DNA from 3 places in the Arthrobacter sp. Y3221159 genome. Region 3 is predicted to be linked to each of the others. Evidence: predicted binding sites of a transcription regulator. Region 3 holds the regulator's gene; each other region holds the start of a gene.
What was found. The regulator HrcA, encoded in region 3, represses chaperone genes, less so after heat shock. The targets are predictions, from matches to a motif close to TTNGCACTCGNNNNNNNCGAGTGCNAA.

Region 1 (6,338 bases), on a different contig from region 3:
GACGCCCTCCGGCAGCTCGAAGCCGAGTACCGGCTCGCGGACAATGCGCACATAGCCAGCGGGGCGGCCCGGCTCCGCTGGGACCTTGCCGAGCGCTGGCGCGCCGCGATCGCCGGGCAGCCCCGCCAGGCCGACCTCCTGCGCAGCCTGCTCAAAGACGGCCGCGTGTCGCTGCCGGCGCTGACCGCCCAGGCCCCGGACCTGATCGGTACCCTGGTGCCCGTGTGGTCCGTCAGCCCGTACCTGATGACCGGGCTGCTACCGGCAGAGCAACATTTCGACGCCGTGGTCATCCTCGACGCCGAAGCCACCTCGCTGCAGGCGGTACTTCCCTCCATTGCGCGCGCACGCCAGGTGATTGCCTTCGGTGACGCCCGCATCGCCAGCCCGCGCACCTTCACAGTGGGTGTGGAGCGGCTGGCGCCCGGTGAATCAGCGCATCAGCGGGTGGAGAGTGCCTTCACCGCGCTGTCCGCCGTGCTGCCGGTGTGGCGGCTAAACTTCGTTTACCGAGCGGTGGACGAGGACCTGGTCCTGCAGCTGAGCAAGAACTTCTACGACGGCGGGCTCCGCCGGCTGCCGGAGGGACAGTCGGCCACGGGGCTGGACCGGTCCCTGCTGGTGGAGTACCTGCCGGACGGAACCGGGCTGCCCAGCGCCGACCATGAAGGTGTTGAATCCGTGGTGGCCGAGGTCAACCGGGTGGTGGAGCTGGTCTTCGAACACGCCCGCCTGCGCCCGCGCACCTCGCTGGCCGTGGTGACCGCCAGCCTTCGCCACGCTGCCCGGATCGGTGAGGCCATCAGGCTCCAGCTGCCCAACCACCCCGGACTCGCCGGGTTCTTCGGCGCGGGCCCGGAGTCGTTCCGGGTGGTGGACCTTGAGCGGGCCCAGGGCCTGGTGCGCGACCACGTCATTTTCTCACCGGGCTTCGGCCGGACACCGCATGGGCGCGCCCTGCACAGCTTCGGGCCGCTGTCCGCCGAGGGAGGGCGGGAAAAGTTCGCCCTCGCGATGACCCGCGCCCGGCGCTCGATGCACGTTCTGACGTGCTTCCGGCCCGAGGACCTGGACCACACCCGGCTCACGCACGGGGCAGTGGACCTGTATGCCCTGCTGGACCGGGAAATCTCGGGCAACACGGATCTCGGTACGCCCGCGTCCCGCGCTGCCGCCAGCGAACAGGCGCTCGGCGCCGACCCGCTCGTGGCGGACCTGGGCGACCGGCTGCGGGCACGCGGTGCGCGGGTCTGGCACCAGTACGACGGCGCCATCGACGTGGTGGCCGCCGCCGATCCGCTGAACACCATGGGCCAGGACGACGCCGATCTTCCCTGGCCGGTGGCTATCGAGTCCGACGGCACGGAACAGTACCGCACCATGAGTGTCCGGGAGCGGAGCAGGCTGCGTCCCCAGCTGCTCGAACGGCTTGGCTGGCGGTACATGCCCTTGTGGACCATCGAGGTTTTCACCGATCCGTCCGCCTGTGCAGACCGGATCGCCAAGTACCTCGGACTGGAAAAGATTGTACTTCCGGGACGGGTGGCTTCGCCCGGATTCCTTGACGACGACGTCGACCAGGCGCTGAATGATATTGATGCCGTGGCGGAGTCCGCTCCGGCATCGAACGTTACGCGTTTCCCGGGCCCGGCTTCCGGACGGCGGGCCGGCAACGCAGCACGTGCCGGTCATCAGGCAGCCGCCGCGGACCGGCAGGACAGCAAGGAGGCGGCCCCGGTGGGCAGCGACGAGAAGACCAACAGCACCAACAGCGAAGCGCCGCCCGCAGACGGTGACGAGACAGCGGAAGCGCCTGCGTCGGCCGCCCGTGCCGGCCAGAAGCCGGCGGAGGGCATCCTGCCCGCCCGGGCTGCCGAGGATGATCCGCGGGCGTGGGGCGACCGTGACGATGACCATGACGCATGGCTGAAGGAACAGAAGCCGCCGCACTGGGGGTGACACCTTCGTAGGCCCCGGCGCCGCCTGAAGGAGGCAGCCGGTTACGGCGGTCCGACCAGGACAAAGAACAGCTTGCCTTGCGTGGAGGCACCGGCCAGCCGGGCCGCCTGTTCCGCGTTGGCGGCCACGACGATCAGGCCGTCAGTCTCCTGCGTGCCAAGCCATTGCCCGCCCTGCCCGCCGGTTGCCGAGGTCCACAGCACGGGCACCGCCGCGGCCAGGACTTCGGACGGTGTTTGCTGGTCGAAACCGTTCCCCCCGGTCAGCACCACGTTCACCAGCTGCCCGGGGGAAACCAACTGGATGGACGACGGGTCCGCCATCCGAAGGGGCACTGCAGCTGAGCCGGCAGGACTGCCGGTGAGGAGGCCGGGCCCCAGCAGCTGGGCATCCGCCAGCAGCTGGCCCTTGCGCAGCGGGGCAGCCAGCTGCCTGCCGGACGCTTCGCCGGGTTCGCGCAGGACGCCGTCCGCGAGCATGCCCGGAGGAACCTGGATCGCGGAAAGGTCAGTGGCCGCAAGGGCAGACCCGGCAGGCAGGTCCCGGGCGGCGGCCAGTGCGGTGACGGTGTGGACCGGTGCCGGCGTGAGCTGGTGGACGGTGAGTGCCGCCGCTGCACACAGCAACAGGGCAATGGCAAGTCGGCGGTTGCGGCTCAGCCAGCCGCCAAACCTGGCATTGGGACGGGCAATGGAGCGGCCGGAGGGAACCGGCCGGCCGGGACGTCGAAGGAATCCGGAAGCTTCCCGGCGGGCACGGAAGGGATGAGCAGGCATGCCGCCACGCTAGGCGCCCCAAATATGCAAAAGACAGCGGCCCCGCACCTATGTGGACAATGTCCCATCGGTGCAGGGCCGCCGTCGTAACGGCGGAAGCCGGAATCAGCTGGCGGCAGCCGCAGCTGCCGGAGCGGGAGCGGAAGGTGCCGCTGCCGGAGCAGGCGTGGAAGAAGCCGGCGCTGCGGAGACGGTGTTGCCCTTGGAGTCCCGGGAATCGGTCCGGTAGAAGCCGGAGCCCTTGAACACGACACCCACGCTGTTGAACTTCTTGCGCAGCGCGCCCTGGCATTCCGGGCACGACGTCAGTGAGCTGTCCGAGAACGACTGGACGATGTCGAAGGCGTGGCCGCAATCCTTGCAGGCGTAAGCATATGTTGGCACTGGTGCTCCTCCTCTTGGGCAAACGAGAGGTCCCGTGCTGCCACCTGGTAATCCATTAGCAGTCGCAGGGCCTGAGTGCTAATTCTATCATCCCGTTGCGGCCACCCGCCTGACTTATGCGATCTTGCCCAACGGCCTAAGCCCCGACGGGACAAGGACGGCGGGAACAGGACGGTCGAACTCCTCGGCAGGAATCCGGCCCGCCGGGAGGAGTTCATCGTCATAGATAACAGCGGCCAGCGGGATTTCCTTCCCGGCGGTGGCAAGGTGGCCCAGGAACTTGTCGTAGTAGCCGCCGCCCTGGCCCACCCTGTTGCCGTCGAGATCCACGGCGGTAGCAGGGATGAACAGTGCTGTGGCCTCGCCGGCAACATCCGGTCCGTGGCGGGGCCCAACCGGTTCCATGATGGGTGCGTACCTGCTGCGTTCCAGGGTGCTGTCCGGGCCCCAGATAACCCAGCTCAACTCACGGCCCGGCTCGCAAACGGGGAGCAGGACCTTGTGGCCGTTGCCGTGGAGGGCGGCGATGAGGGGCAGCGTGGGCGGCTCGACGCCAGTACCGAGATACACGCAGAACGTCGCCGGCCTTCCGCCGGACATGGATTCGGCCCAGGCGGCACCATGCATGGCCAGGGCAGCGCCGGCGGCTTCCAGTTCTTCAGGGGTCAGTGCTGCCCTTCGCCGGCGGTGGGCTGTCCGGATGTCGTCCTTGGCGGTGGCTTGCTGTTGGGTCATTGTGTCTCCTTATTACCCGTGCTGGGGGGTTGGTACGCCGGTTCCGGCGCGGCTGCCCGCCGGTCCGTTGATTACTGAATGCTTGACGCTGACGTTAGATTAGTCCGGTGAGTACCCGTAACCCGAGAGTCCGCAAAGCCGTCATCCCCGCTGCCGGTCTGGGCACCAGGTTCCTTCCTGCCACCAAGGCTATGCCCAAGGAAATGCTGCCTGTGGTGGACAAGCCTGCCATCCAGTATGTGGTGGAGGAAGCCGTGCAGGTGGGGCTGAATGACGTTCTGATGATCACGGGACGTAACAAGCGGGCTCTGGAGGACCACTTTGACCGGGTCCCGGCCTTGGAGTCAACGCTTGCCGACAAAGGGGACACTGAGAAACTGGCGTCCATCCAGGCGGCCAGCAACCTTGGCGACATCCATTACGTGCGCCAGGGCGATCCCAATGGGCTGGGCCACGCCGTCCTCCGGGCCAAGCAGCACGTTGGCGATGAAGCCTTCGCCGTGCTGCTGGGGGATGACCTCATTGATGCCCGTGACGAACTGCTCAGCACCATGATCGATGTCCAGGCCAAGACCGGCGGGTCTGTGGTCGCCCTCATCGAGGTGGAACCGTCACAGATCAGCTCCTACGGCTGTGCGGACATCCAGGACATCGACGGCGAAAGCTTTGTGCGGGTCAACGGGCTGGTCGAGAAGCCGTCCGCTGATGAAGCGCCGTCAAACCTTGCTGTTATTGGCCGCTACGTCCTGCATCCGTCCGTCTTCGAAGTTCTGGAGCGCACCGGCCCCGGACGCGGCGGAGAGATCCAGCTGACGGACGCACTGCAGGAGCTCGCCACCGGGAGCGGCGAAGGCCGCGGCGTTTACGGTGTTGTGTTCCGGGGACGCCGCTACGATACGGGCGACAAGCTCAGCTACCTCAAGGCATGCCTGCAGCTCGCCATCGACAGCGAGGACCTCGGCCCGGGCCTGCGGGAGTGGCTGCCGGGGTTCACCGACGGCCTGTCCAAGTAGCAGCTGTGCGATTCGGCCCCATCTGGCCCGTAACCCTGGAGTGCGGCGACCTGGTCCTGCGGCCCATCAGGTACCGGGACAAAAAGGAGTGGACGGAGGTCAGGTCCCGCAACAGCGACTGGCTTGCACCGTGGGAGGCGTCCAACCCGGACCCGCGCGCAGGCCTTCCGGACTACCGGCAGATGGTCCGTTCGTTGAATACGCAGGCCGCCCAGGCCACCGCCCTGCCCTTCGTGATCACGGAGAGAACTCCGGGGCTGCGAAATCCGCCAATCATCGGCCAGTTGACGGTCTCCTCCATCGTGTGGGGGTCGGCGATGATGGCCACCCTGGGATATTGGGTGGACCAGGCCAGGGCCGGGCGCGGAATCGCCCCCACTGCAGTGGCCCTGGTGACCGACCACTGCTTCCAGACCCTGGGGCTGCACCGGATGGAAATCAACATCCGGCCTGAAAATGCGCCCAGCCTGCGGGTGGTGGAGAAGCTGGGCTTCCGGGACGAGGGCTACCGGCCCCGCTACCTCCACATCAACGGCGAATGGGCCGACCACCGGTCGTTCGCCCTGACATCGGAAGAGGTCCCGGAAGGCCTGTTGACACGCTGGCTCGCCACCAGGCCGTCATAAATCCACTCATTTGCTCCCCGGCCTGCGACACACCGCGGCTAATGCCGCAGCAGGAGGCCTGATGCTCATACGGTTTTGAGTGTGGACTTCCCCCTTAGCAGCTCAGTGATCCTTGTGGTTGCCGTCGTGCTCTGGATTGTGTGGGTTGCCCCCTACGTCCTCCGGAACCGCCGGCACCAGTTCCAGCCCGCCGGTGATTTTCTGGCAGACGCCCCAGCCGAGGAAAGACCGGATCAGCCAGCCGGTCTGGTACTGAACGTCGCCGCCCAGCAGGAGAAGCCCATGGAAGCCAGGAAGAGCGCCGGACCCTCCGCCAAGCCTGCCGGCCCGGCACCCGCCGGCCGCCTCCGGATCCGTTACGGCCGGACCGCACTGGCGCTTGCCGGACTCCTGTCTTTGATGACGTCACTGGTTTCCGCAATTCTGCTGCCTTTTGGCCTCGGCTCACCTTTCCTGCCGCTGGCCTGTGCGGCACTGACGGCGGTGTCCGTCGCCATCCTGCGCTGGCTGGCTGTCCGCGACCGCAAGGCCAAGGTCAACGCGGCTTTTCGCTCGGCTATGAGCGCACCGCCGGTTAGACACGTATCCGAAAGGATTCCGCCGAAGCCGGAGTCGGCCCCCGCTCCCCGGGAAAGCCCGCTCTTTGACGCCGAGGCCCACCAGCCGAAGGTCCAGCAGCTGACAGCCCAGGAACTTCGCGAGGCAGCCCTGGCCGTTGCCGTTGCGGCGGGTGATCCGAGTGCGGCTGCGGCGGCATCGGGGACTCCCGCCGGTACCCCCTGGGAGCCGGTAGAGGTTCCGAAGCCTGTATACGTTGATGCCGCCAAGGCCGAACGCCCAGAGCC
Region 2 (6,338 bases), on a different contig from region 3:
CGGCCCACGACGAGGCCCACCGCGTCCAGCTCGGCGGCCGTCCCGGTCATGGCCAGCAAGGCGGTGCCGCCGAGGTCGCCGGAAAGCATCGCAGCCCGCCGGACGGACTCCACCGGCCGGCCGGCGGCGCGGGCGACGGCGTCCGTCAGGACGCCTTCCAGGGCTCCGGTGCGGAGCTCACCCAGGAGAACTCCGGCGATGAACGCCTGCTCCCGTTCGGTGGCGGCGGACAGAAGCGTCCGGAGGGTGGCGGCACGCTCCGCCGCGGATCCGGTGCCGGCCGTGCCGAGGAGGCGGTCCAGGGCGGCGTCGACGTCGGCCACCGTCAGGGTGCGCTCTTCGGCCGGTTCCCCCTTGGCTGCCGACATTCCGCTCCAGCCCACTCCCACGCGCCCCTGCCGCGGTTTTGCGATGAGCAGGCCGACGGCAGTGGCAATCTCCCCGGGTTCAAGCCGGCGCAGCAGGTCCGCGAGTGCCTCGACCTTGGCGAGCCGGGAGCGTGTGGAGGCGACCGCATCAGTGGTTTTCACGAGCTCGTCGAGCAGCATGGCTTTAGTCTTCCACGCGGGGCGTCAGAGGAGCTGAGGCGGCAGCTGCCACCTCCTTGATGCCGTCCAGGAGATCCTGCAGGCCCGGCTCTTCCAGCGGGAAGTGGCCGCAGCCGCCCAACGTCCGGCTGGTGGCAGGCCCAGGCAAGGTCCTCAGGGTGCTCTCACTCAGGACCCCCGGCGTCCAGTCATCAAGTTCCGGGTGCATAAGGTGCACCGGGAGGGAAACCCTGCGGGCTTCCCGGTGCGGGTGGTGCATGAAACTTGCGAGGAACCCAAGTGGAACCCAGGCGGCTCCCCCGCGCCGATCCGTCGAGCACAGCTGGCCCAGGCCGGGATCGCGGCCCATGCGCCTGAGATTAGCCACCCAGGATACTTTGACCGGAATCCTAGAGAAGGGACCGCGGACTCCCCTGAGCAATGGCAAAAAAGGCAGGGCGGCCTTACCGAACCTTGTCATAGCGGCACGGGCCTGCTTATCCAACGGGTCGAGCAGGCATGTGGCGATGACGGCGGCAACTCCACGGGCACGCGCCCCTGCTTCCACCGCCAGCAGGCCGCCGATGCTGGCCCCAAGGAGGACCACCGGACGGCCGTCATCTTCGGCTGCAAGGAGGTCCGCCAAAAGGCTTATCCAATCCCCGTAGGTCACTGATCCCCGCGATGCCGTCACCGTCCAGCCGTACAGGGGCATATCGACGGCGGCAATGTCGATCCCGCACCCCGCCAGCTGCGACGCCACGGGCCATAGTGCGGAAGCGTGTGCTCCGGCCCCATGGACCACAAGTAGCCGGACCGGGGCAGTGGCGTCGCGCAGCCGAAGCATGTGGATGCGGTGGTTCTTCCAGGGCCACCAGTCCGCCACCGGCTCGGCAAGGGAATCCCTCCTGGTGGAAGGCAGGAAACCCCCGTAGTCCGCCATGGCACTTACGGTGTGCGGGTCCGACGCCATGGGTCCCCTTCCTGCTTCAGCAGCCGTGAGCAGTCTAGCCTGCAGCAGGCAGGCCGGTCTCTGGACAGGGTCCGGACGGAGTTCCACAATGGGCGGATGGGCATCATCGTCGCGAACCTGTTCATGACCCTCGACGGCGTCTACCAGGCGCCCGGCGGACGCGAGGAGGATACCGAGGCCGGTTTCGCCTTCGGCGGCTGGCAGTTGCCGGTGTCCGATGACGAGTCCGAAGCCGACATCGAGGCCGGGATCGGCCGCATGGACGCCCTCCTGCTGGGCCGGAAGACCTATGACATCTTTGCTGCGTACTGGCCGCACCAGTCAGGCGACATCGGCGCCACCCTGAACCGGGTGCCCAAGTTCGTGGTCTCCGGATCGCTGGCCCACCCCGGCTGGGCAGGCACCACGGTGCTGCCGGATGCCGCGGCCGCGGGCAGGCTCCGCGAGGAGTACGGGGAGGTGCACATGTTCGGCAGCGGGGCCCTCATCCGCTCCCTGCTGCAGGCGGAAGTGCTCGACCGCCTTAGCATCTGGCTGTATCCGCTCACCCTGGGTCAGGGGAAGCGGCTCTTCGACGCCGGGATCATTCCGGCCACCTTCCGCCTCGCCGAACCGGCACGGTCCTTTCCAAAAGGAGCGGTGCGGCTGGTTTATGAGCGTGCCGGCGGGGTGGAGACGCAGGACATGCCGGGAACTTAATTCCAGCCGTACCCGAAGATGCAAAAACCGGCCCGGCGGATGCCGGACCGGTTTCTTGTTCGCACAGTTTCCTGCCAACGGCAGGTTAGTGGCTGTGGCCTGCGTGCTGGTCTTCTTCAGCGGGCTTCTCCGCAACCAGGGTCTCAGTGGTGAGAACCAGGGCTGCGATGGAGGCTGCGTTGCGCAGGGCGGCACGGGTGACCTTGACGGGATCGATGACACCGGCAGCGATCAGGTCCTCGTATTCGCCCGACTTGGCGTTGAAGCCGTTGTTGGTTTCGAGCTCGGCGACCTTGGCGGTGATGACGTAGCCGTCGAAGCCGGCGTTCTGGGCGATCCAGCGCAGCGGCTGCACCAGTGCGCGGCGGACAATGCCCACCGCAGCGGCGGCGTCGCCTTCCAGCGCCTTGACGGCGGGGTCCTCATCCAGTGCCTTGAGGGCGTGGATCAGGGCGGAACCGCCACCGGCCACGATGCCTTCTTCGAGGGCAGCGCGGGTGGAGGACACGGCATCTTCGATGCGGTGCTTCTTTTCCTTCAGCTCAACCTCGGTGGCAGCACCAACCTTGATGACGCCGATGCCGCCGGCCAGCTTGGCCAGGCGTTCCTGGAGCTTTTCGCGGTCCCAGTCGGAGTCGGTGCGGGCCAGCTCGGCACGCAGCTGCGCGACGCGTGCGGACACGTCCTCGGCAGAGCCTGCGCCGTCCACGATGGTGGTGTTGTCCTTGGTGACCGTGATGCGGCGGGCAGTACCCAGCACCTCCAGGCCAACGGTGTCCAGGCTCAGGCCCAGCTCCGGGGAGACAACCTGTGCACCGGTGAGGGTGGCAATGTCCTGCAGCATGGCCTTGCGGCGGTCACCGAAGCCGGGAGCCTTGACGGCAACGACGTTCAGGGTTCCGCGGATGCGGTTGACGATCAGCGTGGACAGGGCCTCGCCGTCGACATCCTCGGCGATGATGAACAGCGGCTTGGACGCCTGCAGCGCCTTCTCCAGGAGCGGCAGGAATTCCTGCAGCGAGGAGATCTTGCCCTGGTTGATCAGGATGAGGGCGTCCTCGAGGACTGCTTCCTGGCGGTCCGCGTCCGTGATGAAGTACGGGGACAGGTAGCCCTTGTCGAACTGCATGCCCTCGGTGAGGACCAGTTCGGTCTGGGTGGTGGAGGATTCCTCGATGGTGATTACACCATCCTTGCCCACCTTGCCGAAGGCCTCGGCCAGGAGCTCGCCGATTTCTTCGCTCTGTGCCGAGATGGCAGCCACGTTAGCGACCTGGGTGCCCTCGACGGGGCGGGCGTTCTCCAGCAGCCGTGCGGCGACGGCTTCAACCGAAACCTCGATGCCGCGCTTGATCTGGCCGGGAGCAGCGCCGGCAGCTACGTTGCGCAGGCCTTCCTTGACCAGTGCCTGGGCCAGGACCGTTGCGGTGGTGGTGCCGTCGCCTGCTACGTCGTTGGTCTTGGTGGCAACTTCCTTGGCCAGCTGGGCACCAAGGTTCTCGTACGGGTCGTCCAGTTCCACTTCGCGGGCGATGGTGACGCCGTCGTTTGTGATGGTGGGCGCGCCCCACTTCTTGTCCAGGACAACGTTGCGGCCGCGGGGGCCGAGCGTTACCTTGACGGTGTTGGCGAGCTTATCGATGCCGGCTTCAAGAGACCGGCGGGCAGCGTCGTTAAACGCAAGCTGCTTTGCCATGGTTTTGTCCTTTCAAGACAGAACCCCGCGCAGCTGGCCAGCAGAAGGCATGACCAGCGGCACGGGGATCCGGGAAGTTACTTTACGACGATCGCCAGGACGTCGCGGGCGGACAGCACGAGGTACTCGGTGCCGCCGGTCTTGACTTCGGTTCCACCGTACTTGGAGTAGATCACGACGTCGCCCACGGCTACGTCGACCGGTACGCGGCTGCCGTCTTCGAAGCGGCCGGGGCCTACTGCAACAACTTCGCCTTCCTGGGGCTTCTCCTGTGCGGAGTCCGGGATAACCAGGCCGGAAGCCGTGGTCTGCTCGGCTTCGAGCGGGCGGACAACAATACGATCCTCAAGAGGCTTAATAGAGACCGACACTCGGACCTCTCCTTTTCGTCAGCAAATTCGTGGACTTGGAAAGCTTTCCGCCCTGGCTGGCAACCGTCGTCGCGGTGCCGGCAGCAGCCTGGTGGCAGCTCTTCATGTGTTAGCACCCTCCTAGGGAGAGTGCTAATGAAGACTCTATGTCCGCGTTAGCACTCGGTCAAGGCGAGTGCCAGCGTTTCGTCCTCGGCGGACACACGTGCCATGTACATTGAAGCGGTGCGAGCTGCCGTGTACCTGATCCTTGCGAACCTGTTCTGGGCCGGAAACTTCGTGGTGGGCCAGTCGGCCATGAAGACCATGGACCCGCTCCAGCTGACGTTCTGGCGCTGGGCCCTGGCCGCCGCGCCGCTGCTCCTCCTGGCACACGTCGTCGACAGGCCGGACTGGAAGGCGGTGCTGCGCCGCTGGCCGGTCCTGCTGCTGCTAAGCGTGCTGGGGATGAGCGGCTATACGCTGCTGCTGTACAGCGCGCTGCAGCACACCTCGGCCCTGAACGCCTCCCTGGTCACTGCCGCCAACCCGGCGCTGATCATGGTGCTCGCCGTCGTCCTCCTTCGGGACCGGCCCCGCCCCGTGAGCTGGCTGGGCATCGGCCTGGGCCTGGCCGGGGTCCTCCTGGTGCTTACCGGCGGTGACCTGCAGCGGCTGGTCACGTTCTCCATCAATGCCGGTGAACTGCTGATCCTGGCCGCCATCACGGTATGGGGCTTCTACACCATCATCGCCCGCAGGCTGTCCCTGCCGGCCATCACGGCCACTGCGGTGCAGGTTGCCCTGGCAGCCGTGGTCCTCGCCCCCGTGGCGGTGGTGAGCGGCGCCGGGCTGCCGTCCACACCCGCCGAAAGCTGGTCGCTGGCGTTTATCGCGGTGTTCCCGTCCCTGGGCTCCTACCTGCTGTGGAACCTGGCCCTGAAACGGACCACGGCCGCGAACGCGGGCAACTACCTGAACCTGATCGCCGTCTTTACCGCTATCATCACGGTGCTGCTGGGCCAGCCCATCACCATCGCGCAGGTTATGGGCGGCATCCTGGTGATATCAGGCGTACTGCTCACCAGCGCTGGGCAGCAGCCTCAGCGGCCCAGATCATCGAAGTCAACGTCCTCGCCGCCGTCGGAATCCCGCGTCCCCTGATTCCTGCTGCGGTACAGCACAGCGGCTGCGGCGGCCGCGGCCAGCAGGGAGGCGACCAGGAACACAATGCTTCCGGTCCGTGCCCCGGCGTACAGCCCGCGGATATCCCGGGCCTCCTGGGTATCGTCCTCGATGCTGTTGCCGCCCACCGAATAGACGGTGGCGTTGAACGTGTCCAGGAAGAAAATGATCACCAGCAGCGCCAGGCACACCACCGCCACCACGGCCGCCGCGATCAGCGCCGGGCGGGCGTACTTGGCAGGACCCCGGTCCGTGGGCTGCTGTTCTCCGGACTGCTGGGGGCCTGCGCTGTCTTCCATGGTTTCAACCCTATCGGCATCCCGCAGGACGCTCCTCCACTAGGCTGGAACGCATGCCCAACGCTCCCCAGGACCAGATCGCGCCGCTGCTCACCCCGGAAGGCTGGGAACTGCTGGCCTCCCTTGGACCCTACCGTGATGACGCGTCGTTCGGGTTGAATTCCGCGCTGCGCAAGGCCGGACACTCCCCCGAACTCGTGTCCGCTGCCCTCACGCAGTCACGGCTCCGCACCAGGGCCGAGGCCAAGTTCGGCGAGTTTGCCCGCCAGATGCTGTTCACCCAGGCCGGGCTGGAGCAGGCCACCCGCCTGAGCGTTGCAGCCCGCCACGCGCAGCGCTTCGCCGAAGCGGGCGTCAGCCACGTCGCAGACCTGGGCTGCGGGCTCGGCGCCGACTCCCTTGCGCTGGCTTCCCTGGACCTCACCGTCACCGCGGTGGAAAAGGACGAGACAACTGCCGCCTGCGCCACCGTGAACCTTATCCCCTTCCCGAACGCCACCGTGGTCCACGCGGACGCCACCGCGGTCCCGCTGGATGGCATCGACGGCGTGTGGCTGGACCCCGCCCGCAGGGTCACCTCCAGCTCCGGCACCACGCGCATCTGGGATC
Region 3 (6,338 bases):
TTTCGGGCAAGACCGGCGTGGGCGTCGAGGCCCTGCTGGACAAGATCGTCACCGACCTCCCGGCACCCGTGGGTGACGCCAACGCACCCGCCCGCGCCATGATCTTCGACTCCGTCTATGACACCTACCGCGGCGTGGTCACCTACGTGCGGGTGGTGGACGGCATGCTGCATCCGCGCGAGCGCATCCAGATGATGTCCACGAAGGCCTCGCACGAACTCCTGGAGATCGGAGTCAGCTCACCCGAGCCGACGCCTTCCAAGGGCCTGGGCGTCGGTGAGGTGGGCTACCTCATCACCGGCGTGAAGGACGTCCGCCAGTCCAAGGTAGGTGACACGGTCACCAACCTTGCCAAGCCGGCGTCGGAATCCCTCAGCGGCTACGCCGATCCGAAGCCCATGGTGTTCTCCGGGCTCTACCCGCTGGACGGAACCGATTATCCGGTGCTCCGCGACGCCCTGGACAAGCTCAAGCTCAATGACGCCGCACTGGTCTACGAGCCGGAAACCTCCGCCGCGCTGGGCTTCGGCTTCCGCGTGGGCTTCCTTGGCCTGCTGCACCTCGAGATCGTCCGGGAACGCCTGGAGCGTGAATTCAACCTGGACCTCATCTCCACGGCACCGAACGTGGTCTACGAGGTGACCCTCGAGGACAAGTCCGTCCTGACCGTCACCAACCCCAGCGAGTTCCCGGCCGGCAAGATCCGGGAAGTCCGGGAACCCATGGTGTCCGCCACCATCCTCGCCCCCAACGAGTTCGTGGGGGCCATCATGGAGCTGTGCCAGGGCCGCCGCGGCCAGATGAAGGGCATGGACTACCTCTCCGAGGACCGCGTGGAACTGCGGTACTGGATCCCTCTGGCGGAGATCGTTTTCGACTTCTTCGACATCCTCAAGTCCAAGACCCGCGGCTACGCGTCGCTGGACTGGAAGGCCGACGGCGAACAGGTGGCAGACCTCGTCAAGGTGGACATCCTGCTGCAGGGCGAACAGGTGGACGCCTTCAGTGCCATCACCCACAAGGACAAGGCCTACGCGTACGGCGTGATGATGACCGGCAAGCTGCGTGAGCTCATTCCGAGGCAGCAGTTCGAGGTCCCCATCCAGGCAGCCATCGGATCCAGGATCATCGCTCGCGAAAGCATCCGCGCCATCCGCAAGGACGTGCTCGCCAAGTGCTACGGCGGTGACATTTCGCGTAAGCGGAAGCTGCTGGAGAAGCAGAAGGAAGGCAAGAAGCGCATGAAGATGGTAGGCCGCGTAGAGGTTCCCCAGGAGGCCTTCATCGCCGCGCTGACCACCGACGAGTCCAAGGACAAGGCCAAGAAGTAGTGATGACAGTGGCCGCATCTATCACGGGCCGCAGCAATGCCTAGTGTTCTTCCCCTGGGCGACCCCGCGCCGTCGGACGGCCTGCTGCCCGCGCAGGCAGCCGAGGGCGCGGAGAGCCGTGCGTTTGGGCTGTATGTCCACATCCCCTTCTGCGCGGTGCGCTGCGGGTACTGCGACTTCAACACCTACACCGCCACCGAGCTCGGCGGCGGTGCGTCCCAGGACGCCTATGCCGGCACCGCCGCCTCCGAGGTGGCGTTTGCCGCCAGGGTGCTGGCCGGGTCCGGGCTTCCGGCGCGGAAGCTCAGCACTGTTTTCTTCGGCGGCGGGACGCCCACCCTGCTTCCCGCCGCCGATCTCGCCCGGATCCTTCGGGCGGCAATCGACGAGTGGGGCATTGAGGACGGCGCGGAGGTCACCACCGAAGCCAATCCGGACTCCGTGACTCCCGAGTCCCTCGCTGTCCTCAAGGCAGCGGGTTTCACGCGCGTTTCCTTTGGCATGCAGTCGGCGGTTCCGCACGTGCTCAAGGTCCTGGACCGGACGCATACCCCCAGCAGGGTTCCGCAGGTGGTGCAGTGGGCCAGGGAGGCCGGACTGGCCGTCAGCCTGGACCTGATCTACGGGACGCCGGGCGAATCCCTGGACGACTGGCGGTACTCCCTGGAGACCGCCCTGTCCTACCAGCCCGACCACATTAGCGCCTACGCGCTGATCGTGGAGGACGGCACCAAGCTCGCCGCGCAGATGCGGCGCGGGGAGGTCCCGGGTATCGACGACGACGACCACGCCGACAAGTACGAACTCGCCGACCAGCTGATCACCGCGGCCGGCCTGGGCTGGTACGAGGTCAGCAACTGGGCCCGCACACCGGAGCAGGCGTGCCGCCACAACCTCGCCTACTGGCGGGGGGACGACTGGTGGGGGATCGGCCCGGGCGCCCACTCCCATGTTGGTGGCGTCCGCTGGTGGAACGTCAAACATCCCACCGCCTATGCCGGCCGCCTGGCCCAGGGACTCTCACCGGCTGCCGGGCGGGAAACCCTTGACCCGGAAACCCGGAATGTCGAACGCATCATGCTGGAGGCTCGCCTCCAGGCGGGCCTTGAAGTGGCCACCCTGAGCGCTGTCGGACGCCACGAAATGGCAGGACTGATTGCCGACGGCCTGGTGGACCCGGCCGCGGCATTCCGCGGGAAACTCGTCCTCACCCTGAAGGGGCGCCTGCTCGCAGACGCGGTGGTCCGCCGGATCCTCCCGGACTAACCTGCCCGGATGGGCCCACGCCGGCGAGGGCCCCGGCGCGAGCTTGCGAGGGCTGGGAGCCGGTGGATGGGCCCACGCCGGCGAGGGCCCCGGCGCGAGCTTGCGAGGGCTGGGAGCCGGTGGGGACTACTTGATCCAGCGCAGGTTGTACTGGTACCGGTGCGGCTGGCCCTTGTTCACGTGGATGCCTGCCGCCACCGAGAAGCAGGTCAGGGCGATCCAGATCAGCGTGGCAATGACGGCGAAGATGTTGCCGATGACGGGGATGAATACCAGGATGTTCGCCACCACGGCCGCAATGGTGGGCGGCAGGCTGAAGTTCAGGGCTTCCTTGGACTCCTGCGCCGTGAACGGCCCGCGGTCGCGGAAGATCAGGAAGATCAGCAGCGCAGGTACGCAACCGAGGATTCCGCCGAAGTGCGCCAGGGTGGCCCATTGCCTGTCCTCGCCTGCCGTCAGGGGCAGCGCGTTCGCCGGGACGCCATGGTATTCGGAGCGGCCTGCGCCGCCCTGGCTGTCCCTGTGATCACGGGTGTTTTCTGCCACAGTCTGTTTCCTTCGAGAGTGCAATAGTGCGGAATGCCGGTGCTGCCTTGCTGCGGCCGCGGACAGTGCCGCAGGACCTGCAGTACCAAGAATACTGGCTATCCGGGACATGGCTCCCCATTCAGGGCACCGTGAGGAAGTCGATCACTTCCTCAACGCGGCCCAGCAGCGACGCCTCAAGGTCAGCGTAGCTGCGGACGGCACCCAGCAGCTTCTGCCACCCCAGCCCGATGTCCTCCTTCGTGGCGTGCGGCCAGCCGAAGGCCGCCAGCACGCCGGTCTTCCAGTCCTGGCCCCGGGGCACTACGGGCCACTGCTCGATCCCCAGGACAGCGGGCCTGATGGCCTGCCACACATCCACGTACGGGTGGCCCACGATCAGGACGTTCCCCGCGGCGCCGGGGGACGCCATCACGGCGTCGGCAATGCGGGACTCCTTCGAGTCCGGCACCAGGTGGTCCACGAGCACGCCCAGCCGCCGTCCCGGCCCGGGCCGGAAATCGGCCACCGCTCCGGCGAGGTCGTCAATGCCGTGCAGGGGTTCGACGACGATGCCCTCCACTCGAAGGTCGTCTCCCCAGACCTTCTCCACCAGTTCGGCGTCGTGCTTGCCTTCCACCCAGATGCGGCTGGCTTTGGCCACCTGGGCACGCTGGCCCGTGACCCGGACCGAGCCCGACGCCGTCCTGCCGGCTCCGGCGCCGGCAGCGGCACGCGGTGCCGGCGGCATCAGGCGGATGGCCTGGCCCTCCAGGAGGAAGCCGAAGCCGAGCCGGAACGTCCGTGACTTTCCCCGCCGGTCTTCCAGCGCCACCACGTGCATGCCGCCTGACTTTTCCACCCGCGTCACGGCACCAACCCACCCGGACTGCACGTCCTCCAGGACCATGCCGCGTTCAACGGGGACTTCGGGAAGTTGGGTGCGGACGGGGCCGGACATCTCCCGGGGCCCCCAGTTCTGGTAATCCATGGATCGACTCCGCCTAGCGCTAGATCAGTGCCGCCGGAATTTCGCCCGGAGCGGTACCAATGCTAACAACGGGGCGAGTCATAATAGACTGTTAGCACTTAGGCATGTCGAGTGCTAACCCTGATGGTTTTCCCTGATGTTTGTTGCACAGGGTGGCGCTGCCGCCCTGACCCTGGATTGGAGGTGGAGTGTGAGCGAGCCACGCAAACTGGAAGTGCTGCGGGCAATCGTGGAGGACTACGTCCACTCCCGCGAGCCCGTGGGTTCCAAGGCGCTGGTGGAAAGGCATCATCTCGGCGTATCCAGTGCAACAATCCGCAACGACATGGCAGCCCTGGAAGACGAAGGGCTCATCACCGCACCGCACACCAGTGCGGGCAGGATTCCCACGGACAAGGGCTACCGCCTGTTCGTTGACCAGATCTCGGCTGTGAAGCCGCTGTCCCAGGCTGAACGCCGCGCCATCCAGTCGCTGCTCGAAGGCTCCGACGACCTCGATGATGTCCTGGACCGGACCGTCCGGCTGCTGTCGCAACTGACCAACCAGGTGGCGGTGGTCCAGTATCCCCATCTGAGCCGGGCCCTGATCCGCCACATCGAATTCGTCCTGCTGGCACCGCGGAAAGTGCTGGTGGTTTTGATCGCCAACAGCGGCAAGGTGGAGCAGCGGGTCATCGACGTCGGCCAGGACCTCGGTGACGACGCCCTCGCCGCGCTCCGGACCCAGTTCCTCGGTTCCCTCGCCGGAACCCCGCTGGGCCAGTTAGGGCAGTCCCTGCCCGGCGTCGTCTCCGCCGTCGGCCCGGCGCAGCGGCCGGCTGCGCAGGCACTGGCCCACGGGCTGGAGCTCCTGGCGCACAGCAGCCGCGAGGAGCGCATGGTCATGGCGGGCACGGCGAACCTTGCCCGGTCCAACGTGGATTTCCCGCTCAGCATCGGACCTGTCCTGGAAGCCCTGGAGGAACAGGTGGTGATGCTGCGCCTGCTGAGCGAAATGGCGCAGGACCACCGTGGCGTGGCAGTCAGCATCGGGCGTGAGAACCCGTACGACGGCCTTGCCGAAGCTTCCGTGGTGGCCACCGGCTACGGTCCGGACAGCGCAGCGAAAATAGGCGTGCTGGGGCCCACGCGCATGGACTATCCCACCACTATGGCCGCCGTCAGGGCTGTTGCCCGCTACCTATCCCGGATTCTGGGGCCCTGAGCGGGGCGCCGGTTGCCCTGGCAGCCGGTCCGCGGAAGGACACCCCCACTGCATGCAGTCAACAAGGAAGAGATACGAACTTTGAGCAGCCACTACGACGTCCTTGGAGTCTCACCGGAGGCCACCGGAGAAGAAATCAAAAAGGCCTACCGCAAGCTGGCCCGTACCCTGCACCCGGACGTCAACCCGGGCGAGGAGGCCGCTGACCGCTTCAAGGCAGTGACCCATGCGTACGAAGTCCTCTCGGACCCCCAGAAGCGGCGCGTCTACGACACCACCGGCAACGAGAACGGCACGGACAACGGGTTCGGCGGCGGCAGCTACGCCGGGCAGGGCTTCGCATTCCAGGACATCTTCGACACCTTCTTCGGTGCCGGCGGCTCCACCGGTCCGGCCTCACGCGTCCGACGCGGCCAGGACGCCCTCATCAGCGTCCGGATCGACCTCCGTGACGCCGTGTTTGGCGTCAACAAGAAGCTCGAGGTGGATACGGCGGTCACCTGCCCCACCTGCGAAGGCTCCTGCTGCCAGCCCGGCACTCATCCGGAGCGCTGCGACATCTGCGGCGGCAGCGGCCAGGTCCAACGGGCAGTCCGTTCCATCCTCGGCCAGGTCATGACGGCTGCCCCCTGCGGCAGCTGCGAAGGATTCGGCACCGTCATCAAGGATCCCTGCAACGAGTGCAGCGGCCAGGGCCGCATCCGGAGCCGCCGTTCACTGACCATCAAGGTTCCTGCCGGCGTCGCCACCGGAACACGCATCCAGCTGTCCGGGCAGGGTGAGGCGGGACCCGCCGGTGGACCTTCCGGCGACCTCTACGTGGAGATCCGGGTCAACAACGATCCCACTTATGTCCGGGACGGGGACGACCTCCACGCCACCTTGAACATTCCCATGACGGCGGCCGCCCTTGGCACCGAGGTCAGCCTGGAAACCTTCGACGGCACGCAGGAAATCGACGTTAAGCCCGGCACCCAATCCGGTGAAATCATTACGCTTCGCGGTTTGGGCGTCACCCACC

Region 1: AC5RT3_RS01815 (FmdB family zinc ribbon protein) is a predicted target of HrcA. The motif match lies at 3,175-3,201, and genes of this name have one in related genera.
Region 2: groES (co-chaperone GroES) is a predicted target of HrcA. The motif match lies at 4,422-4,448, and genes of this name have one in related genera.

What each region holds. Positions count from the first base shown of each region.
Region 1 covers NZ_JBNHFC010000001.1:385,947-392,284, forward strand. Annotated here, with positions in the region: gene AC5RT3_RS01805 (AAA family ATPase) at 1-1,959, shown strand, start outside; gene AC5RT3_RS01810 (RcpC/CpaB family pilus assembly protein) at 2,001-2,735, opposite strand; gene AC5RT3_RS01815 (FmdB family zinc ribbon protein) at 2,841-3,119, opposite strand; gene AC5RT3_RS01820 (5-formyltetrahydrofolate cyclo-ligase) at 3,234-3,854, opposite strand; gene galU (UTP--glucose-1-phosphate uridylyltransferase GalU) at 3,962-4,867, shown strand; gene AC5RT3_RS01830 (GNAT family N-acetyltransferase) at 4,873-5,493, shown strand; gene AC5RT3_RS01835 (hypothetical protein) at 5,599-6,338, shown strand, end outside.
Region 2 covers NZ_JBNHFC010000001.1:349,872-356,209, reverse strand. Annotated here, with positions in the region: gene AC5RT3_RS01700 (ATP-dependent DNA ligase) at 1-548, opposite strand, end outside; gene AC5RT3_RS01695 (alpha/beta hydrolase) at 553-1,500, opposite strand; gene AC5RT3_RS01690 (dihydrofolate reductase family protein) at 1,597-2,199, shown strand; gene groL (chaperonin GroEL) at 2,285-3,895, opposite strand; gene groES (co-chaperone GroES) at 3,973-4,266, opposite strand; gene AC5RT3_RS01675 (DMT family transporter) at 4,477-5,409, shown strand; gene AC5RT3_RS01670 (hypothetical protein) at 5,349-5,729, opposite strand; gene AC5RT3_RS01665 (THUMP-like domain-containing protein) at 5,783-6,338, shown strand, end outside.
Region 3 covers NZ_JBNHFC010000019.1:20,683-27,020, forward strand. Annotated here, with positions in the region: gene lepA (translation elongation factor 4) at 1-1,331, shown strand, start outside; gene hemW (radical SAM family heme chaperone HemW) at 1,368-2,597, shown strand; gene AC5RT3_RS17255 (DUF4870 domain-containing protein) at 2,724-3,143, opposite strand; gene AC5RT3_RS17260 (DUF3097 domain-containing protein) at 3,265-4,113, opposite strand; gene hrcA (heat-inducible transcriptional repressor HrcA) at 4,304-5,317, shown strand; gene dnaJ (molecular chaperone DnaJ) at 5,399-6,338, shown strand, end outside.